Regions from separate parts of the Vibrio sp. EA2 genome, predicted to be linked through region 3. Evidence: predicted binding sites of a transcription regulator. Region 3 holds the regulator's gene; each other region holds the start of a gene.

Region 1 (5,029 bases), on a different contig from region 3:
AATCACGTGTGAGCATGCTTGCAGACCATTCGCTGACAGCGTTGCCAATACTGAGTCCAGATCTTCGTTCTTAACCTGAATAACTGCACCCAGCTCTTCGTTAAATAGAACTGCTAGTGCATCGTCGCCCAGACCTTCGATGTTCGCTTTCACACCACAGTGACCCGCGAATGCCATCTCAGCAAGAGTAACGAATAGACCGCCGTCACCTTTATCGTGGTAAGCAACAAGCTTGTCATCACGAACCAGTGTTTGCATTGCATCGAAGAAGCCTTTTAGCTGCTCTGCGTTGTCTACGTCTGCAGGCTTGTCACCAAGTTGCTTGTAAACCTGTGCCAGTGCTGTTGCACCCAGACGGTTTTTGCCGTTACCCAGGTCAACAAGAACAAGTGAAGATTCGCCTAGTCCTTCCAAGGTATCAGGTGTACGAAGCTGAGGCGTTACTGTCTTACGCACGTCTTCTACACGGCCAAACGCAGTGATAACAAGTGATAGCGGTGAAGTGACTTCTTTGCTCTCGCCGTTATCTTCCCACTTGGTCTTCATTGACATTGAGTCTTTACCAACTGGAATTGTCAGACCAAGCGCTGGACATAGCTCTTCACCCACCGCTTTCACTGCTTCGTAAAGACCTGCATCTTCACCTGGGTGGCCTGCTGGAGACATCCAGTTAGCAGACAGTTTAATGTGTTTGATATCACCGATGTCAGTCGCAGCAATGTTAGTCAGAGACTCACCTACCGCCAGACGAGCAGACGCGCCGAAGTCTAGTAGAGCAACCGGAGTACGCTCACCCATCGACATCGCTTCACCGTGGTATGTGTCGTAACTTGCCGCCGTAACTGCACAGTTCGCTACAGGAACCTGCCAAGGACCAACCATCTGGTCACGAGCGACCAAACCTGTTACTGAGCGGTCACCGATAGTAATCAGGAACGTTTTCTCAGCAACCGTTGGAAGACGAAGTACGCGATCTGCCGCTTCGTTGATTTCAATACCGTCACGTGTAATCGCTGGGCTATCTACTTTCAATGTCGTTGCTTCACGGTGCATCTTCGGTGTTTTACCAAGCAAGATATCCATTGGCATATCAATTGGCGTATTGTCGAAGTGAGAGTCTTCTAGTGTCAGATGACGTTCTTCTGTTGCCACACCAACCACTGCGTAAGGTGCACGCTCACGCTTACAGATTGCATCGAATGCTTCCATATGTTCTGGCGCAACTGCAAGAACGTAACGTTCCTGAGATTCGTTACACCAGATTTCCAGCGGGCTCATGCTCAATTCATCATTTGGTACATCACGTAGCTGGAACTTACCGCCACGCTCGCCGTCGTCACAAAGCTCAGGAAGTGCGTTAGAGATACCGCCCGCGCCCACATCGTGGATAAATGCGATTGGGTTCTCTTCACCTAACTGCCAACAACGGTCGATAACTTCCTGACAACGACGTTCCATCTCTGGGTTTTCACGCTGTACTGAAGCAAAATCCAGGTCTTCTGCAGACTGACCAGACGCCATTGAAGATGCAGCACCGCCACCAAGGCCGATGTTCATTGCCGGACCACCAAGTACGATTAGGCTTGCACCAACTGGAATCTCTTTCTTCTGTACGTGTTCGTCACGGATATTACCCATACCACCAGCAATCATGATTGGCTTGTGGTAACCACGAATTTCTTCACCCGCGTGGGAAGTCACTTTCTCTTCGTAGGTGCGGAAGTAGCCTAATAGGTTTGGACGACCAAATTCGTTGTTGAATGCTGCGCCACCCAGAGGGCCTTCAAGCATGATGTCCAGTGCGTTTACGATACGACCAGGCTTGCCAAAGTCGGTTTCCCAAGGCTGTTCAAAGCCAGGGATACGTAAGTTAGACGTTGTGAAACCAACCAGACCCGCTTTTGGTTTACCACCGATACCGGTCGCGCCTTCGTCACGGATTTCACCACCAGAACCGGTTGATGCGCCTGGCCATGGAGAGATAGCCGTTGGGTGGTTGTGCGTCTCTACCTTCATCAAGATGTGCGCATCTTCATGGTGGTAAGTGTATTGACGAGATTTAGGATCTGGGAAGAAACGACCCACTTTAGAACCTGTCATTACTGCTGCGTTATCTTTGTAAGCAGACAGAACGTGGTCTGGCGTCGTTTCAAATGTGTTTTTGATCATCTTAAACAGAGACTTCTCTTGGTCTACGCCATCGATAGTCCAGTCTGCATTAAAGATCTTGTGACGACAGTGCTCTGAGTTCGCCTGCGCAAACATCATTAGCTCAATGTCGTTTGGATTACGACCTAACTTAGTGAAGTTCTCTACTAAGTAATCAATTTCATCTTCTGCTAGCGCCAAGCCAAGTGAAACGTTTGCTTCTTCAAGCGCAAGACGACCACCAGCCAGGATATCAACGTGTGCCACTGGAGCTGGCTCTGCCACAGTAAATAGTGCAGAAGCGGCTTCAAGTTCAGTAAACACCGTTTCCATCATGCGATCGTGAATTAAAGCTTTTACTGTGTTGATTTGAGCATCAGACAGTGTCACTGAGGTTTCTACGTAGTACGCTGTACCACGTTCTAGACGTTTAACTTTGTCCAGACCACAGTTGATAGCAATATCGGTAGACTTAGAAGACCAAGGCGAAATAGTGCCAGGACGAGGCGTAACAAGAAGTAGAAGACCTTCAGGCTCGTGCTCTTCGATCGTTGGACCGTAAGTCAGCAACTTTTCAAGCTTTTCTAACTCTTGGTTATCAAGGTCAGATTTTAGATCCGCAAAGTGCATAAACTCGGCGTAAATGCCGGTTACAGGCAGATTTTGTTCACGACAAAGTTCCAATAGTTTATTAACACGGAACTCAGAAAGAGCTGGGGAGCCACGCAAAATTCTCATGTGCTTAGGTCTCTTATGCAATTGATTAAGGTGATATTGGAATAAATTCAGCCACTTAGGCTTGACAACCCGAACTTATACCGATTCCACCTCTCCTTTGCGAGCGCATTATATAGTAATTGTTTTTGTGATGTAACACCAAAAGCAACCGTTTGCGTCAATTTTTTCTTCAAATTTGAATTATCGCCAAAATGTCGATAAAACACGCAATGTCGCACTCTATCTATGCGATTCCCTTTGCCCCACCACTTCCCTTTGATATAAAGGACGATAGAAATTTTTCGAGAAGTACCAATTAATGCAAATTAGCCAGTTCAACCGACTTAAGCGCAGCGTCTTACTTTTCGCATCTGTGCTACTACTTTCTGCCTGCCAAATTGAGTCGGCACCAAAAAGTGAATTCCAGAAAATCCAGGAACGTGGCGTTCTTCGAGTTGGTACACTTAACAACCAACTATCTTACTACATTGGCCCCGATGGCCCCGCAGGCTTGGATTATGAGCTTGCTCGTCAATTCGCTGAAGAACTCGGCGTAAAACTTGAGATCAAACCCGCTTTCCGTCAAGCCGACCTTTTTCCGGCACTCAAGAAAGGCGACATTGATATTATAGCGACGGGGTTGAACCAGACTTCTCAAGCGGTAAAGCGTTTTCGACCAGGTCCAGCTTACTACTATGTCAGCCAGCAAGTCGTGTATAAAAAAGGGCAACTTCGTCCTCGTAGTCTTAAGCGCTTAATCAAGTATCAAGCGAGCCAAGTCGAGGACACAGAAGATAAAAGTGCGGCGGCAGGTACACTTCAAATCGTCGAACAGTCACAATATGTTCCGACACTGACGGCATTAAAAAAACAGTACCCTGAGTTACAGTTTGAAATCGTCGGTGATGCCGACACTAGTGATTTGCTGAAAAGTGTTTCTACAGGCGATCTGCGCTTTACCGTAACTGACTCCGTTGAATTGTCACTGGCTCAGCGCCTCTATCCTGATCTGGCTTTGGCTTTTGAGCTAACAGAAGACCAACCTGTATCTTGGTTTACTCGTCGTTCAGAGGACGAAAGCTTGTACGCAATGCTGATTGAGTTCTTTGGTAACATCAAGCAATCGGGTGAACTGGCCTCGCTGGAAGAAAAATACATTGGACATATCGAAGCCTTCGATTATGTGGATACTCGTGCCTTCATTCGAGCTCTGGATGACAAACTTCCTAAGTGGTCACCCCTATTCCAAAAATACAGTGAAGAGTTTGATTGGCGCTTAATTGCCGCTTTGGCTTATCAAGAGTCTCATTGGAAACCAAAAGCTAAGTCACCAACCGGTGTACGCGGCATGATGATGCTCACGTTACCAACAGCAAAAAGCGTCGGCGTAACCAACCGTCTCGATCCTGAGCAGTCTATCCGTGGTGGTGTGGAATACCTGCGTCGCATTGTTGCTCGCGTACCCGAAACGATCAGCGATCACGAAAAAATTTGGTTCGCACTTGCTTCCTATAACATTGGTTATGGTCATATGTTGGACGCTCGACGACTAACGAAAGCTCAAGGGGGCGATCCAAATGCCTGGGCAGATGTAAAAGACAGACTGCCTCTACTGCGTCAAAAACGCTTTTATAGCCAAACGCGTTACGGTTATGCCCGAGGAGATGAAGCGCGTAATTACGTCGAGAATATTCGTCGTTACTATCAGTCAATTATTGGCCATGTAAGTCAGAAGCCAGCGACAGATGAAACCACAGAAGACCTGCAAGTCATCCCACCGCTCGACCCTGATACTATTACGTCTGGTGCAGTGGAAAGTATTGCCGAGGAAGTATCCGGTGCTGTAGAGAGTGTATCTGAAGAAATATCAGAGTCAGTTGAGGAAGAAGAGCCTGAGGTATCAAGCGCCTCTGACACAACTGAAGATGACGAGTCAGATCCAGAAGTCCCCTCGGAATAAGACCCAACCAGTGAATAAAAAATGGCGAGTGAATAGCTCGCCATTTTTTGTTGAGTCTTTGAACAAACTTATCTAAAATCGATCTTTCCGAGTTAGGTCAATATCAATAAGTATGTGCCAACAAACTTAGTGACCGGCATTGTAACCCCTTAATATTTATAGCTTCTTAAGATATTTCGGGAGCAATATACTCGGCTGGTTACC
Region 2 (5,029 bases), 230 kb from region 3:
CAAGAAGCGGCACTACGCAAAGAGTTAATGAATTCTGGTGTACAAGTACAACGTGTTGGTGAAAACCAGCTTCTGCTTCGTATGGAAAACGGCATCGGTTTTGCTACCGATTCTTACCAACTTGATTACGGTATCCACAACACGCTTCGTGGTGTCGCACGTATCCTAGTTGAGTACCCAGATACCAGCCTTGTGATTGATGGTTACACTGACAGCACTGGTAGTGATTCGTACAACCAGTCACTATCGGAAAATCGCGCAGAATCTGTGCGTCAGTTCCTAGTACAACAAAATGTTGCTCCTGGTCGTGCAATTGCGCGCGGTTATGGTGAACGTAACCCACTTTGCTCCAACCAAACGACAGAAGGCCGCGCGTGTAACCGCCGTGTCGAAATTCAAATCTTGCCTCTGAAGTAATTGGATTACATTACAAGGTAATTAACAATAATTACCGGCACAGGCCTAGAAACACATCTAGGCCTGACATATCAACCTCTCTCAAACCCCTTATTTTTGCTTTACCTTAAGCACTTGTTTTTCAGGCAGAGTTCAAACACCTCAATCAGACTTCTAGAATAATTACACAAAATGTTACAAAACCGTAAAAACTAGAAAGTAGTTAGAAGCCACAACTCTTCAGGCCCTATAAACAGTTCGTTGCAATCGATTTCCCTCTCAAAACCATTAACAGATATTTAACTTAACCCACTTACTTGTGTCATAATGCGCTGCGAAAAATAACACCTAAAGACTCTAATTTTTCTAGGTGGGGAGAAAAATCAATGTTCACTGAAGAAGGCACCTGTGATTGGTGTAAAAAACCAGCTCTTATCACGCGACATGACTATTTAGATGGTAAACATCATCACTCATGTAAATCTTGTTACGATATGGCAAAAATCGATGTACGCCTATTTAACCAAGGTGAAATGCAGATGCGTGAGCGCAATACTCAACGTGCGAGCTGAGATAACTCAAATCAACAGAACTGATTTCTAAAGGCGCCTCCAAGGCGCTTTTTTGCTATCTACCCTTCTCCATAGCCTTTGACACCCAACGTCCCCCCTAAAAGCACTGTATAAAACTGACCACGTTCACTGTATATACAGTAGTTTTTTACCTCAATACAAAGCTAGTACTGTTATTCACTTCACACTTTACAAGCCGTATCAAACATATCAACAAAATAATTAAACCAACAAATTCATATAGTTAATAACAAAACTAGACAAACACCCGAAAATAACTTGCCACTATAAGCATAAAAATCAGTTGATCAGTTCCATAAAACAAACTACTGTATACACATACAGCATGTATAAAGGAACAGTAAGATGCAGTTACACGGTCAAAATCAAACATACTCTCGTTACAATGTACTGGCACAAGCTACTCAGCCTATGGACGTTTCTGATCAGCTTCTTTCTAAATTGGCTGTTCTGTCTCAGCAGAAACAATGGATCTTATTTACTTCCGAGTGTCCTCGTCCCAACTTTGATCAGCTCACTGCTTCCAATATTTGTTGTAAAAACGTAATTCAAATGAAGCCATCCCAACAACTTTCTGAAGTTGAAATTGTGGTTAAAGCAATTCGTTCAGGTAACGCGAGTGCGGTTGTTGCCTCAACTGACATAGCACCTATGAATCAATCCATGTTGCGAGACATTGGCCAGCGTTATCAGTGTGAAGTCTTTTTCGTCGAAGGCAGAGTAAACCAGTATCACTAACAAGATCGACGTTATCCATCCTGCATCTCGCCTCCTTTATAGGGGGCATTTTTTTACCTTCGACTTAGAGAATTAATAAATCAGGCAAACGTTTGCTTTTTCTCTGGCGAGTTAAAATAGTTCTGGTATGATGCCCACATTCGATTTATTCAGCGACTTACGTTAGCTGAATATCTTCTCTTTATGACGTTTGATTAAGATGATAGGAATGTCGCAATGAGCCTTGCTAATCAAGTACTTGCCGTCAATGACGACCTGCCAATTCGCACCCAAAAACCCGTTCACAGCGGTAAAGTTCGTTCAGTTTACTGGTTAACTGAAGAAGACAGCGCCCGCCTGATCAAAGAAAAAGGATACGATGTTGCTCCAGACGCGCCTCTGGCGATCATGGTGATCAGCGACCGTATTTCTGCTTTTGATTGCATTTGGCACGGTGAAGGCGGTCTGAAAGGTGTGCCTGGCAAAGGCGCCGCGTTAAACGCCATCTCGAACCAATGGTTCAAGCTATTTAAAGACAATGGCCTGGCTGACAGCCACATCCTAGATATTCCTCACCCGTTCGTTTGGATCGTACAGAAAGCGAAACCGGTTAAAATTGAAGCGATTTGCCGTAAGTACATCACAGGTTCTATGTGGCGAGCATACGCAAATGGTGAACGCGAGTTCTGTGGCATTCAGCTTCCTGAAGGTTTGGAAAAAGACAAAGCGCTTCCTGAGTTATTGATGACACCTTCTACAAAAGGCATTTTAACCGGCATCCCTGGCGTACCAGAAGCGGATGACGTTAACATCACTCGCCAGAATATCGTCGATAACTTTGAAGCATTTAACTTCTCTAGCGCAGAAGACATCGCGCTTTACGAAAAGTTACTTAAAGAAGGCTTTAACGTTATCAGTAACGCGCTGGAAGCGATTGATCAAATCTTCGTCGATACCAAGTTTGAATTCGGTTACGTCCACGACGCCGCTGGTAACGAAAAACTGATCTACATGGATGAAGTGGGCACACCAGACTCTTCTCGCATTTGGGATGCAAAAGAGTACCAGGCAGGCAACATTGTTGAAAACTCAAAAGAAGGCTTCCGTCAGTTCCTTTTGAACCACTTCCCTGACCCAGATATCTTGCTAAACAAAGAGCGTATGCCTGAGCGTGAAGCGCTGGCTCGTGACAATGAACTGCCGGTTGAGTCATTGCTTGATATTTCGAAGACTTACATTGGAATTGCAGAAAAAATTACTGGTAAACCAATCACGTTAAGCGAAAACCCTAAAGCCGAAATCATTGACGTTCTTGCCAAAGAGTATGGGTTAATCGACTAAAACGTTCGATAACCAACTGAAGTGTATTAATACAGAAAGTCCGCATTAATGCGGACTTTTTTCGATCTACTTTCAAACCAAACTAACTTATATCTAACGTCACACCATCGGTTGTCGAGGCTGATTTCATCGTTACCTGATACTCCATCTCTTTAACAGTAGAAACAAAATACCAGGTAGATTCCGCTTTATCGGGTGTAAAGGTGACACGCATGAACCCTCGCAGTTTCAGATCTGCCCATTGCAACTCTGATACTAACTGTGGCAAAGCCACTTCCATCTGAGCTATCACCGCTGCGTCCAGGCCTAACAGCTCTTCGATACCAGGAGAACTTACCGAGCCAGCCGCAAATTCCACACCGACTGGATTACTAGCTACATCCTTCAACTCACTCGCCCATGAGTTATGAGTGTCGCCAGCTAAACACACGAACTTACCTGAACTCGCATTCAACAATGCATAGACTTTCTCTCGGTCCACATAGTAACCGTCCCAAGCATCAAGGTTATAAGGTAAAAGTACCGGATCTGAACTAGGATCCGAAAGGTAATTGATGATGGCTGAATTGACCGCAAGCAGCGCTGCGGCTTTTTGTTCCTCTGTCGCCACAAACAACTGAAACATTGCCAGCATCACTGAGCTGGGCAGTTCCATACGAGACATCAACACTTGCTGCCCCAAAACATTCCACGTTGCGTTTTGCGTGTTCAGTTCGTTCATCATCCAGGCCAGCTGCTCATCGCCTAATAATTCTCTATCAGCACTTCGAGACTCTGCGACCAAGCCCGCAATAGATTCCATACTGAAGTCACTGAGTGATAAATAGTCCAAAGGTTCATCTCGGCCCACTAATCGAGTATCGAGCATCATCAAATTCACTAAGTTACCAAATGAGAATTGTCGATAAATCAGCATGCTGGAGAAGCTATTCTCTCTAACCGGCAGCCACTCTGTCCATGCGGCCGCTGCGGCTGCTCTTCGGTCATAAAAACTGCCTTCGTCATCTTGATGGTTTTCAGCGCCATCTTTCCAGGCATTATTTGCAAGCTCGTGGTCATCCCAAACAGCAATCATTGGCAGCTTTGCATGCAACGCTTGAAGATCAGGGTCCTGTCGGTACTGTGCATAACGCTTTCGGTAGTCATCTAAAGTAATACACTCGGTGCCTTTACTTGATTCTCTGTCTAATTCTTCCGCGTCTTCACTGGCATATCCACCAGCACCATATTCATAGATGTAGTCTCCTAAATGCAGCACAGCATCAAATGCACTCTCTTGATGCTGATTTAAAATTTCACGATAGACATTGAAATACCCGGCCGGGTAATTCGCGCATGAAACAACCGCCATAGATGCCTGCTCTATGCTCTCATCCGGTAAGGTTTTGGTCTCTCCGATCCCACTTACCGCCTCACCAACCATAAAGCGATAATAATAATGCGAATTCGCACTGAGGTTTTGTACGTCGACTTTTACGGTAAAATCCCGGCTTGTATCGGTAGTAAACACGCCACTTTGCACCACATCTGAAAAGCCTTCATCTGATGCAACTTGCCATGTAACATCGACATAATCGGCTTCCGTGGTAACACGTGTCCAGATGATGACTTGAGTTTGAGTCGGATCGCCACTGGCAACACCATAATCAAAGGTAACCACTACCAATTCAGAACTATCACTGCCACAGCCGATCAGACCGGTAGCCACGGCAGTTGAAGAGACGGCTTTCATAAAATCTCGACGAGAAAAAGACATAATCACTTCCTTTTTGATTGCTTATTGCTTTTTATCTAACTGACCATAGCGGATGAACATTTGCTTACCTGAGATTCATCAAAGATAAGTGACTAACTCATACCACCGACAATCTGGTCTAATCAGTTGCCTAAAAACAATAAGTTAGAAGCTAGTTATGACAATTAGATTGCTGCGCCTAAAGAACATGTTAAATATAGTGCATATAGGTTCTATCGGTGACGTT
Region 3 (5,029 bases):
ACACCACTTTCTGTCATTTATTATTCGAGATGTATTCTATTCATAACTATTAACATTTCTAGTCATGGGCGGGCTAAAAAGCAAGATTTAATGATTTTGTTGATTCAAAACAAGCTTACTGAACCCTGTTAATAAATGGACATATTTCTCTATAAAACATCATAGTTATAGTTACTGCTGTTCATTTTAATTGATTACACTTAAGGGACATCTGAATTTGATTTTGTGGTGCCAGAAACAGAGCATCATTCAGGAGCCTAAAATGCAAGAAGTGAAAGCTTTTAATGAAAAACGCGCCGAGATCTACTGGTGGTTTTCTAGCTTATTCGCTAAAGAACTGACAGCCAAAGAATTGGAGGCTTACCATAGTGTCGAAATTCGTAGCTTTTTGGCGGGCTTAGGTGAAAATGAATCTCTCAAACCCGCAATTGATCGCCTTGTTGACGCGTTGAATCGCTTACAAGACCGTGAAGATGCGCAACTAGAGCTTGCTGCTGATTTTTGTGAGCTGTTCTTAAAGACAGAAAAGTACGGCGCACTTCCTTACGCTTCGATGTATATCGGCGAATCAGGTTTGCTCAATGACAAGCCAGCAGAAGAGATGGAAAGATTGATGGCGGAGTTTGGTGTCCAAGTTGACGACAGCCTGAAGGAACCCGCCGACCATTTAGCGGTAGAGCTCGACTTCTTAGGTAATATGATCATTCGCTCTAATGAGTTTGAACAAGAAAAACACATGGAAGAAGCCTTCCTAAAACAAAATGAATTCATCCAAGGCCAACTCATGTCCTGGTTACCACAGTTCGCACAAAAATGTCAGCAACTGGATGAATTTGGCTTCTATGCCAGTGTCTCGCAACTATTAATTGCATTTTGTAAACTGGACAGCGCTTACCTTCTTGGTGAATAATTGCCGCCTATTTTAGGGAGCCTGTCGATGAGGTTCCCTATATTTTATTCGTTAACGATTAAAATTGTTCCGAGCGCTCGCTTTTTAGCAATCAAAATGTGACTTCCGAGACACAAAACCATTGCTGAAATTATTGCCAGCCTGCCCGCATAGGGCTAAAATGTGAACGCAAACGATTAAATATGATTTTATGTAAACCGCTGAAATAAAGCGGTTTTTGTGTTTTCTTAATAGGTTGTTGACCTTTCTGCACTCAGTTGAAGAAAGTTGCTTTATCAACCGCTGTTGCTACTTACCCTCTACCGACTTCGGAGTAACCACTGCTAAACATACTCAGCGCCATTAATTTTGTTGCGCTAAGTTTACACAAGACACGCAGCACAAGGTTTAGTCCCTCGGTATATTAGTAGCTCGATACAGGACACCATTTATGGCCACTATAAAAGACGTCGCTCGATTAGCCGGCGTTTCTACCACAACAGTTTCGCACGTTATCAACAAAACGCGTTTTGTTGCAGAAGCAACGCAAGAAAAAGTAATGAAAGCTGTTGATGAGCTTAACTATGCACCAAGTGCGGTAGCTCGTAGCTTGAAATGTAACTCAACTCGGACTATCGGTATGTTGGTAACGCAATCTACCAACCTATTCTTCTCCGAAGTCATCGATGGTGTAGAGAGTTACTGTTACCGACAAGGCTACACACTAATCCTGTGTAACACTGGTGGTATCTATGAAAAGCAAAGAGATTACATCCGCATGCTCGCAGAAAAGCGTGTAGATGGCATTCTGGTGATGTGTTCCGACTTGACCGAAGAACTTAAACAAATGCTCGATCGCCATTCTGATATCCCAAAAGTTGTTATGGATTGGGGCCCAGAGAGCTCCCAAGCCGATAAAATTATGGACAACTCAGAAGAAGGTGGATATATCGCGACTAAGTACCTGATTGATAATGGTCATACCGATATTGCTTGCTTGAGTGGCCACTTTGAGAAACTCGCATGCCAAGAGCGTATCGCTGGATTCCGCCGCGCCATGGCAGAAGCGAATTTACCGGTAAACGAGGACTGGATTCTTGAAGGTAACTTTGAATGTGATACCGCTGTTTTGGTCGCAGACAAAATTACTGCCATGGAAAAACGTCCAACGGCCGTATTCTGTTTCAATGACACCATGGCGCTCGGTTTGATGAGCCGTTTACAACAAAATGGTATCAAGATTCCAGAAGAGATATCTGTCGTCGGTTACGACAACATCGAGTTGGCAGAGTATTTCTCGCCACCACTGACAACGATCCACCAACCGAAGCGGCGTGTCGGTAAAAATGCTTTTGAGATTCTACTTGAACGTATTAAAGACAAAGAGCACGAGAAACGCATTTTTGAAATGCAGCCAGAGTTGGTCATTCGAAATACGGTCAAAAAACTCAATTAATTACTAATAAGCGCTCGCCAGAGCGCTTATTTTTCACGTTAAAAATTATCTTTTTTCGTCGTTTGTGTTCACTACAATCAATAAACATTTTATAAGTTGCTGTTTTGTATAAACACGAGCTCCCTCACATAGCCTTACAACCTGTGCTCAGTCTTCAATCTCAATTATGAAACCACAACCATAATATAAGGGCGTTTTACTGAAGCAACATCACATTTTGATCTCTGAAACGTGATGTTAATTCAAGATAAAAAGTATTCTCTACGTGTCACGCACAGGGCAAACCATCCGAAAGGATGGGACGCAAAGCTTCCGGCCTTAACCATGTTTCTAATGGAAGGTAGCGGGGTTACCGATGGCAAATATGCGTATAATGAGTTTACTCTATAATGACATTGTTCCTGCATGTATTTGCTATTCTCTCGGACCTGACTTTTGGTGGCGTAATATTAATTACACCGAGATAACACATAATGGATAAACCGATACTCAAAGATTCTATGAAGCTATTTGAGGCACTTGGTACGATCAAGTCGCGCTCAATGTTTGGTGGCTTCGGACTTTTCGCTGATGAAACGATGTTTGCACTGGTTGTAAATGATCAACTTCATATACGAGCAGACCAACAAACTTCATCTAACTTCGAGAAGCAAGGACTAAAACCGTACGTTTATAAAAAACGTGGTTTTCCGGTCGTTACTAAATACTATGCGATTTCCAACGACTTATGGGAATCCAGTGAACGCTTGATAGAAGTCGCGAAGAAGTCTTTAGAACAAGCCAATTTAGAAAAAAAGCAACAAGCCAGTAGTAAACCTGACAGGTTAAAAGATCTGCCAAATTTACGACTAGCCACAGAACGAATGCTTAAGAAAGCTGGCATTAAATCAGTTGAACAACTTGAAGAAGCTGGCGCACTAGGTGCTTACAAGGCGATACGTGACTCGCACTCTGCAAAAGTAAGCATTGAGCTGCTGTGGGCTTTAGAAGGGGCAATAAATGGCACTCATTGGAGCGTCGTTCCCCAATCTCGCAGAGAAGAGCTAAAAAGTGCGCTTTCTTAACCAGCAGAGACAAATCTTTACGATGTATTTAAACCGCAGCTCTAGCCGCGGTTTTTTTTGAAATTTTTTCCGGCCTCAACCTGTCTATAAGTCTGTATATCAAATAATTGATAACGAGTACCCTATTTCTAATGGTATCTGTTAAATTCTTAGGGCAAGGCTGTCCTTCCGGAGTACAACAATGAATAAAAAACTGGTTTTTGGGTTGATACTGCTCTTAACGATAATTTTGTTAGCCGTTAACTTTAGCCAGTACTTCACTTTAGATAACGCCAAAGCGCAACAAGAAGCGCTCAACACCTATATTAGTGAAAGGTTTGTCGTTGCTATTACGCTCTATTTCATCGCTTATATCGCGATCACGGCGTTTTCTATTCCCGGCGCAGCCGTCGTCACTTTATTAGCTGCTGCCCTATTTGGCTTCTGGGCGAGCTTAGTTCTTGTCTCCTTTGCCAGTACTATCGGTGCGACGTTAGCTTTCCTGAGCAGCCGTTACTTATTACGAGATTGGGTACAAACAAAATTTGCTGCTAAGCTCAGCGCGATCAACGAAGGCGTCAAAAAAGACGGATCATCTTACCTACTTTCGTTGCGATTAATTCCTGTATTCCCTTTCTTTCTCATCAACTTATTGATGGGGTTAACCCCAATGTCTGTTGGTCGCTTTTATATTACTAGCCAAATCGGAATGCTCCCAGGTACAGCCGTTTATCTCAATGCAGGTACTCAGTTAGCAACGATTGAAAGTCTATCGGATATTGTCTCTCCCAGTGTTCTAGCCTCATTTGCGTTGCTCGGTCTTTTTCCTATGATTGTCAAATGGGTGATGAAGAAACTCAGACCTAACCAGATACAGCCAAATGGACATTCTTGATGAAGATATTTATTGCGAAAAATCCGGCGGAAGCACATATCGTTTGCGAACTGCTTAAAACAGAGCAAATACATTGTGAGGTTCGTGGTGAAGGTCTTTTCGGTCTAAAAGGAGAGTTGCCATTCGGAGACGATACAGACCCGTATGTCTGGCTATTCGCAGAAGAACAGCATATGAAAGCAACTGCCATTATTGATGATTACCAAAAACAAGCTCAGCCAAACACCTATCAAGATTGGACATGCCCTAAATGTTCAGAAATCAATGAAGGACAATTTGGTGCTTGCTGGCAGTGTGGTTATCAGATAGATGGAAGGGGCTAGGTAGTTAAGGTCCTAGATCCTAGGTCCTAGGTTCTAGGATTGCTCGCTGGGACTTCAGTGTTTGTATTAAGCGCTTGTAGTTGTTGTTTGGGAATACGGAGCGCTTCGCTTACGGATAACAGGAAGGGCCTAGGTCCTGGGATTGCTCGCTGGGACTTCAGTGTTTGTAGTTGTTGATTGGGATTACTGAGCGCTTCGCTTACGGAAAAGTGAAGACAGCAAGAGAGCTCCCCTATGGCCTAAAATCTAGGACCTAGGACCTTATAAATTAAACAACTAAACTTTGTCGCTTGATGAACTCAATCGAATGTTGATTGAAATCTTCCGGACGCTCCACGTTACAAACGTGACCACAGTTTGGGATCTCACGCAGTACACTCAGTTTGTGTGCCGCAACCATCTCTTTCACGGGCTGGATAAACA
Region 4 (5,029 bases), on a different contig from region 3:
GTTTTGCTTGGGTATTTTTTTATCTTCAATACTAGAAAAACGACTATGACGATTCCCGCGACTAAAATTCGCTTCTGTCATCAAACATGGCAGTTAGAAGCGCCTGTACAACGAATTCAACATGAAAATGATGTGACTTATTTGGTCACAGAGACAACGCCTTTTCATCCCGTCAGCCACATTTGGCCAGATCACCCAGCTGATAAAGGGTCGGTTGAAGTCAACGAAGAAGTGTTACCCGTTATCGACTGTCAGGTGGGGGCGGTAGAGCTTGAAACAAACACGCTGTATGTTGGGACGACAATCCCTGTAAAGCGAGATACAGAAGGCTGGGTGTTTGTTGTGGTACATGTGCTAACACGGACTGAATCACTTGAGCCGGGAACGATGGTCTCGTTGCGAGTGGATAAACAATATCAGCTTTCTCTGAGTCGTGGTCACAGTGCCGGACATCTGGCTTACTTAGCATTAAATAAAGTACTGACAGATGGATATTGGCGGAAAGATGCCGACCGTAAAGACCCCCATGGTTATTATGACTTTAACAGCTATGCTCAGGAGACGAGCTTCGTTACCCCGGACAAATGTTTGGATACGTATCGTTTAGGTAAAACGCTACGTAAAAGAGGCTTAAACAGCGCAGATATGCTGGCGGACCTTCATGATATAGAGCACAAGGTTAATGTTCAGCTATCCGAGTGGCTCCAGCGTGAAGAGACGATCGTTATTGAATGTTCTGGTCAAACATTGACGGATTCACGTTATTGGAAGTGTGACTTAGGGGAGGGGGAAATAGCGGTCATTCCTTGTGGCGGCACGCATGCCAGTCATTTAAATGAGTTTGGTTCAATACACGTGACCTTACGAGAATGTGCTCCACAAACCATTGAAATGCACACCGAAGTAAAAGCGTTTCTAGATAATTAGATCTTTTTATTAAATTCTATATTTTGTTTTTTAATCTTTCATGTGTGGAGTTTTTGTCTGCTTTAAATTGGAATGCAGAATATGTAACTTATGCTTTCGGTGTGTGGTTATATAAATATTCTTTTAAGGGGTGATCGCTGATCAAGTGGGTAATATCCGAAGATCAGAGTAAGATCTTTATTAGGCCGTACTGATGACGCACAATTCGCTGTTTCCAATACAGTGATTTTGATCAAGGTTTGCGCTGGGAATTTGTGAATACTGGCAAAAAGAAAACTGAAAGGTAAAGACGTATGCAGCAGAACATCTGTCCGACTTGTGACGTTGAATTAGAATGGACGGGTCAGTATCACTGTAATCAGTGTGACTCAGATTTCAAAAAGGTAGGGTTCTGTCCCGATTGTGACGCAGAACTGGAAAAGCTCCAGGCTTGTGGGGCTGCGAATTACTTTTGTAATACGTGTAATGAACTCAAATCAAAATCTCGAGTTCGATTTGAGTTTCAAAAGATCAACTAACTACACTCGCTCACTACTCAGTTAGTTAACCGTAGAGCGTATCTCACCATTTGCCAAACGGGTGACAAGTTGGTCGCCCGTTTTCACATCTTCAGCTTGTGTAATCACCTTGCCTTGCTCCGTTTGCGTGATTGAGTAACCACGTTTGAGTGTGGCAAGTGGGCTAACCGTATCCAGTTTTTCTGCTGCCATCGCTAATTCGTGACGCATCGTCAGTAATTTGCGATCCATAGCATCGAGTAGCTTCTGTTCTGCTCGCTCAAGTTTCGATTTTTGCTGTGTAAGGCGTTTGACTGGGGAGTTCAGCTGCAGACGATATTGTTTACGTTCAACTGCTTGTTGGCGAACACTGATGAAACGCTGCATCGCTCTTTGCAGGCGCATATCCAACTCATCAAGTTGTTGAGACTGACGCTGTAACTGATAACTTGGATGCTGACGTTCTAAACGGTGTAGCAGTTGTGCTGCTTGCTGTTTTTGCTGCGCTAAATAGTAACGCAGAGCGCTTGCCAGTTTATGCTGACGAGCAACAAGCGTTTGATCTTTATGACTGTTATCTCGGCTTACCAGCTCTGCAGCTGCGGAAGGCGTTGGTGCACGCACGTCAGCGACAAAGTCGGCAATTGTCACGTCTATTTCGTGCCCTACCGCGCTAATGATCGGGATTTGACTTGCCGCGATAGTGCGCGCAAGGATCTCGTTGTTAAAGCACCATAAATCTTCTAACGAACCACCACCACGGCCAACAATTAACACATCACATTCGTTGCGACTGTTGGCACGACCAATTGCTTGAGCGATTTCAATGGCTGCTGAATCTCCCTGAACCGTAGTCGGATAGATCACGACCGGAAGAGATGGGTCTCGACGCTTAAGTACATCAAGAATATCGTGCAATGCAGCACCGGTTTTGGAGGTGATGACGCCGACGCATTTTGGGTGCTCAGGTAGGGGGTGTTTACTGGTTTGAGCAAATAGCCCTTCCGACGCTAGCTTCATCTTGAGCGCTTCAAACTCTTGCTGCAGTCGTCCATCGCCTTCAGGCTGCATACTTTCGATGATGAGTTGGTAGTCACCTCGTGGCTCATAAAGAGATAGGCGCGCTTTTACCAATACTTGATTACCATTTGCGGGCTTGAACGTTACACGACGGTTATTGCCACGGAACATGGCGCATTTTACTTGAGCACGAGAGTCTTTAAGCGTTAAGTACCAATGACCAGAGACGGGCGCTGAGAAGTTTGAGATCTCTCCGACAAGCCAGACGATCCCCATTTCATTTTCCAACAGTAGACGGACTTCTGCATTAAGACGGGAAACGGTGAAAATGTTTTGATTGGTCTGGGAGAGCACAGCTAATCTCGTAGACGTGAGTATGGAAATTAGCGGAAATATAATACATAGCAAGGGGGGGATTGCAAGAAAAAAATGAAAAAACTTGTAGTCAAGCGATTGCGTTGAACGTATAATCCGTCCGCAATATCTAATCCAAATGTAGCTCGTCACCAAAGACAGTTACCCTCATTATGCGAAACGATGAGACTTTGGATTGCTTTTTTTTACTCCTCTAATTGTGAGATATTGCAAATGCTAAGAATTGCCAAAGAAGCGCTGACATTCGACGACGTACTGCTAGTGCCAGCACACTCCACCGTTCTCCCAAACACAGCTGATCTTCGCACTCAGCTAACAAAAAATATTGCTCTGAATATTCCAATGATTTCTGCGTCTATGGATACCGTGACGGAAGCTCGTCTCGCTATTGCACTTGCGCAGGAAGGTGGCATTGGCTTTATCCACAAAAACATGTCTATTGAGCAGCAGGCAGCTGAAGTTCGTAAAGTTAAGAAGTTCGAGTCTGGCGTTGTTACAGACCCAGTGACAGTAAACCCTGACGAAACCATCGCTGACGTAGTCGCTTTGACTGAAAAGCACGGCTTTGCTGGCTTCCCTGTAGTCACTGAACACAATGAACTTGTTGGTATCATCACTGGCCGTGACGTTCGTTTTGTTACTGACCTTTCTAAGAAAGTGTCGTCAGTTATGACGCCAAAAGAAAAATTGGCAGCAGTAGAAGAAGGTGCGACACGTGAAGAAGTGCAAGAAAAGATGCACGAAGCGCGTGTAGAGAAAGTACTGGTTGTGAATGATGATTTCAAACTGACTGGTATGATCACAGCGAAAGACTTCCACAAAGCAGAACGTAAGCCAAACGCATGTAAAGATGAACGTGGTCGTCTACGCGTTGGTGCAGCCGTTGGTGCTGGTGCAGGTAACGAAGAGCGTGTTGCTGCGCTTGTTGCCGCAGGCGTAGACGTTCTACTTATCGACTCATCACACGGTCACTCTGAAGGTGTTCTGACTCGTATCCGCGAAACGCGCGAAGCTTACCCAGATCTAGAAATCATTGGCGGTAACGTTGCTACAGGTGCTGGTGCTAAAGCACTTATCGAAGCTGGTGTAAGCGCAGTAAAAGTAGGTATCGGCCCTGGTTCTATCTGTACGACTCGTATCGTAACGGGTGTTGGTGTTCCTCAAATTACCGCTATCGCAGATGCAACTGAAGTTGCTAACCAATACGGCATTCCAGTTATCGCAGACGGCGGTATCCGTTTCTCTGGTGATATCTGTAAAGCAATCGTAGCTGGCGCGTCATGTGTGATGGTTGGTTCTATGTTTGCTGGTACGGAAGAAGCTCCGGGTGAAGTGATTCTATACAACGGTCGTTCTTACAAATCATACCGTGGTATGGGTTCTTTGGGCGCAATGTCTCAAGGTTCTTCTGATCGTTACTTCCAGTCTGACAACGCTGCAGACAAGCTTGTACCAGAAGGCATCGAAGGTCGTATCGCATACAAAGGTCGCCTAAAAGAGATCGTACACCAGCAAATGGGTGGTCTACGTTCAAGCATGGGTCTAACGGGTTCTGCAACTATCGAAGATATGCGTACTAAAGCTGAATTTGTACGTATCTCTGGTGCGGGTATGCAAGAGTCTCATGTACACGACGTTCAGATTACTAAGGAAGCGCCAAACTACCGTTTAGGTAACTAATTGCCTAGCGTAAACGTTTGCTTTTTCCTTGAAGCATTAATAAGAGGCGAGTACACTCGCCTCGGTTTTAATCACTTAGCCTAAAAAAGACTGCTCAAAATGACTAAAAATATCCATGACCAACGTATTCTGATCTTGGACTTCGGTTCTCAGTACACTCAATTAGTTGCTCGTCGCGTACGTGAAATCGGCGTTTACTGTGAACTATGGAGCTGGGATGTAGAAGAAGCGGATATTCGCGAATTCAACCCAGATGGCATCATCCTATCTGGTGGTCCTGAAAGTGTAACGGAAGAAAACTCTCCACGCGCACCTCAATACGTATTTGACTCAGGTGTTCCTGTTTTTGGTGTATGTTACGGCATGCAGACCATGGCAGAGCAGCTAGGTGGTAAAGTAGCAGGCTCTAACGAGCGTGAGTTTGGCTACGCTCAAGTTAAAGTTTCTGGCGAATCTGCACTGTTTAAAGATCTAGAAGCGATTCAAGATGTTTGGATGAGCCACGGTGATAAAGTAGTAGAAATTCCAGC

Evidence for each region. Region 3 encodes PurR, which represses purine synthesis genes. Its sites were predicted from a motif close to TNANGNAAACGTTTNCNTNA; they were not measured.
Region 1: purL (phosphoribosylformylglycinamidine synthase) is a predicted target of PurR. The motif match lies at 3,027-3,046, and genes of this name have one in related genera.
Region 2: RXX31_RS05950 (phosphoribosylaminoimidazolesuccinocarboxamide synthase) is a predicted target of PurR. The motif match lies at 1,808-1,827, and genes of this name have one in related genera.
Region 4: guaB (IMP dehydrogenase) is a predicted target of PurR. The motif match lies at 2,886-2,905, and genes of this name have one in related genera.

What each region holds. Positions count from the first base shown of each region.
Region 1 covers NZ_JAWLID010000007.1:70,305-75,333, forward strand. The annotation lists gene purL (phosphoribosylformylglycinamidine synthase) at 1-2,886, opposite strand, end outside; gene mltF (membrane-bound lytic murein transglycosylase MltF) at 3,185-4,825, shown strand.
Region 2 covers NZ_JAWLID010000002.1:363,369-368,397, reverse strand. The annotation lists gene RXX31_RS05965 (OmpA family protein) at 1-417, shown strand, start outside; gene RXX31_RS05960 (hypothetical protein) at 783-968, shown strand; gene RXX31_RS05955 (SulA-like leucine-rich domain-containing protein) at 1,335-1,727, shown strand; gene RXX31_RS05950 (phosphoribosylaminoimidazolesuccinocarboxamide synthase) at 1,944-3,047, shown strand; gene RXX31_RS05945 (alkaline phosphatase D family protein) at 3,130-4,803, opposite strand.
Region 3 covers NZ_JAWLID010000002.1:136,690-141,718, reverse strand. The annotation lists gene torD (molecular chaperone TorD) at 263-910, shown strand; gene purR (HTH-type transcriptional repressor PurR) at 1,341-2,345, shown strand; cyclic di-GMP riboswitch class I at 2,614-2,702, shown strand; gene RXX31_RS04965 (TfoX/Sxy family DNA transformation protein) at 2,819-3,409, shown strand; gene RXX31_RS04960 (TVP38/TMEM64 family protein) at 3,591-4,283, shown strand; gene RXX31_RS04955 (putative signal transducing protein) at 4,283-4,606, shown strand; gene RXX31_RS04950 (alpha/beta hydrolase) at 4,875-5,029, opposite strand, start outside.
Region 4 covers NZ_JAWLID010000007.1:166,653-171,681, reverse strand. The annotation lists gene RXX31_RS15740 (alanyl-tRNA editing protein) at 46-927, shown strand; gene RXX31_RS15735 (zinc ribbon domain-containing protein) at 1,221-1,445, shown strand; gene xseA (exodeoxyribonuclease VII large subunit) at 1,467-2,798, opposite strand; gene guaB (IMP dehydrogenase) at 3,033-4,499, shown strand; gene guaA (glutamine-hydrolyzing GMP synthase) at 4,599-5,029, shown strand, end outside.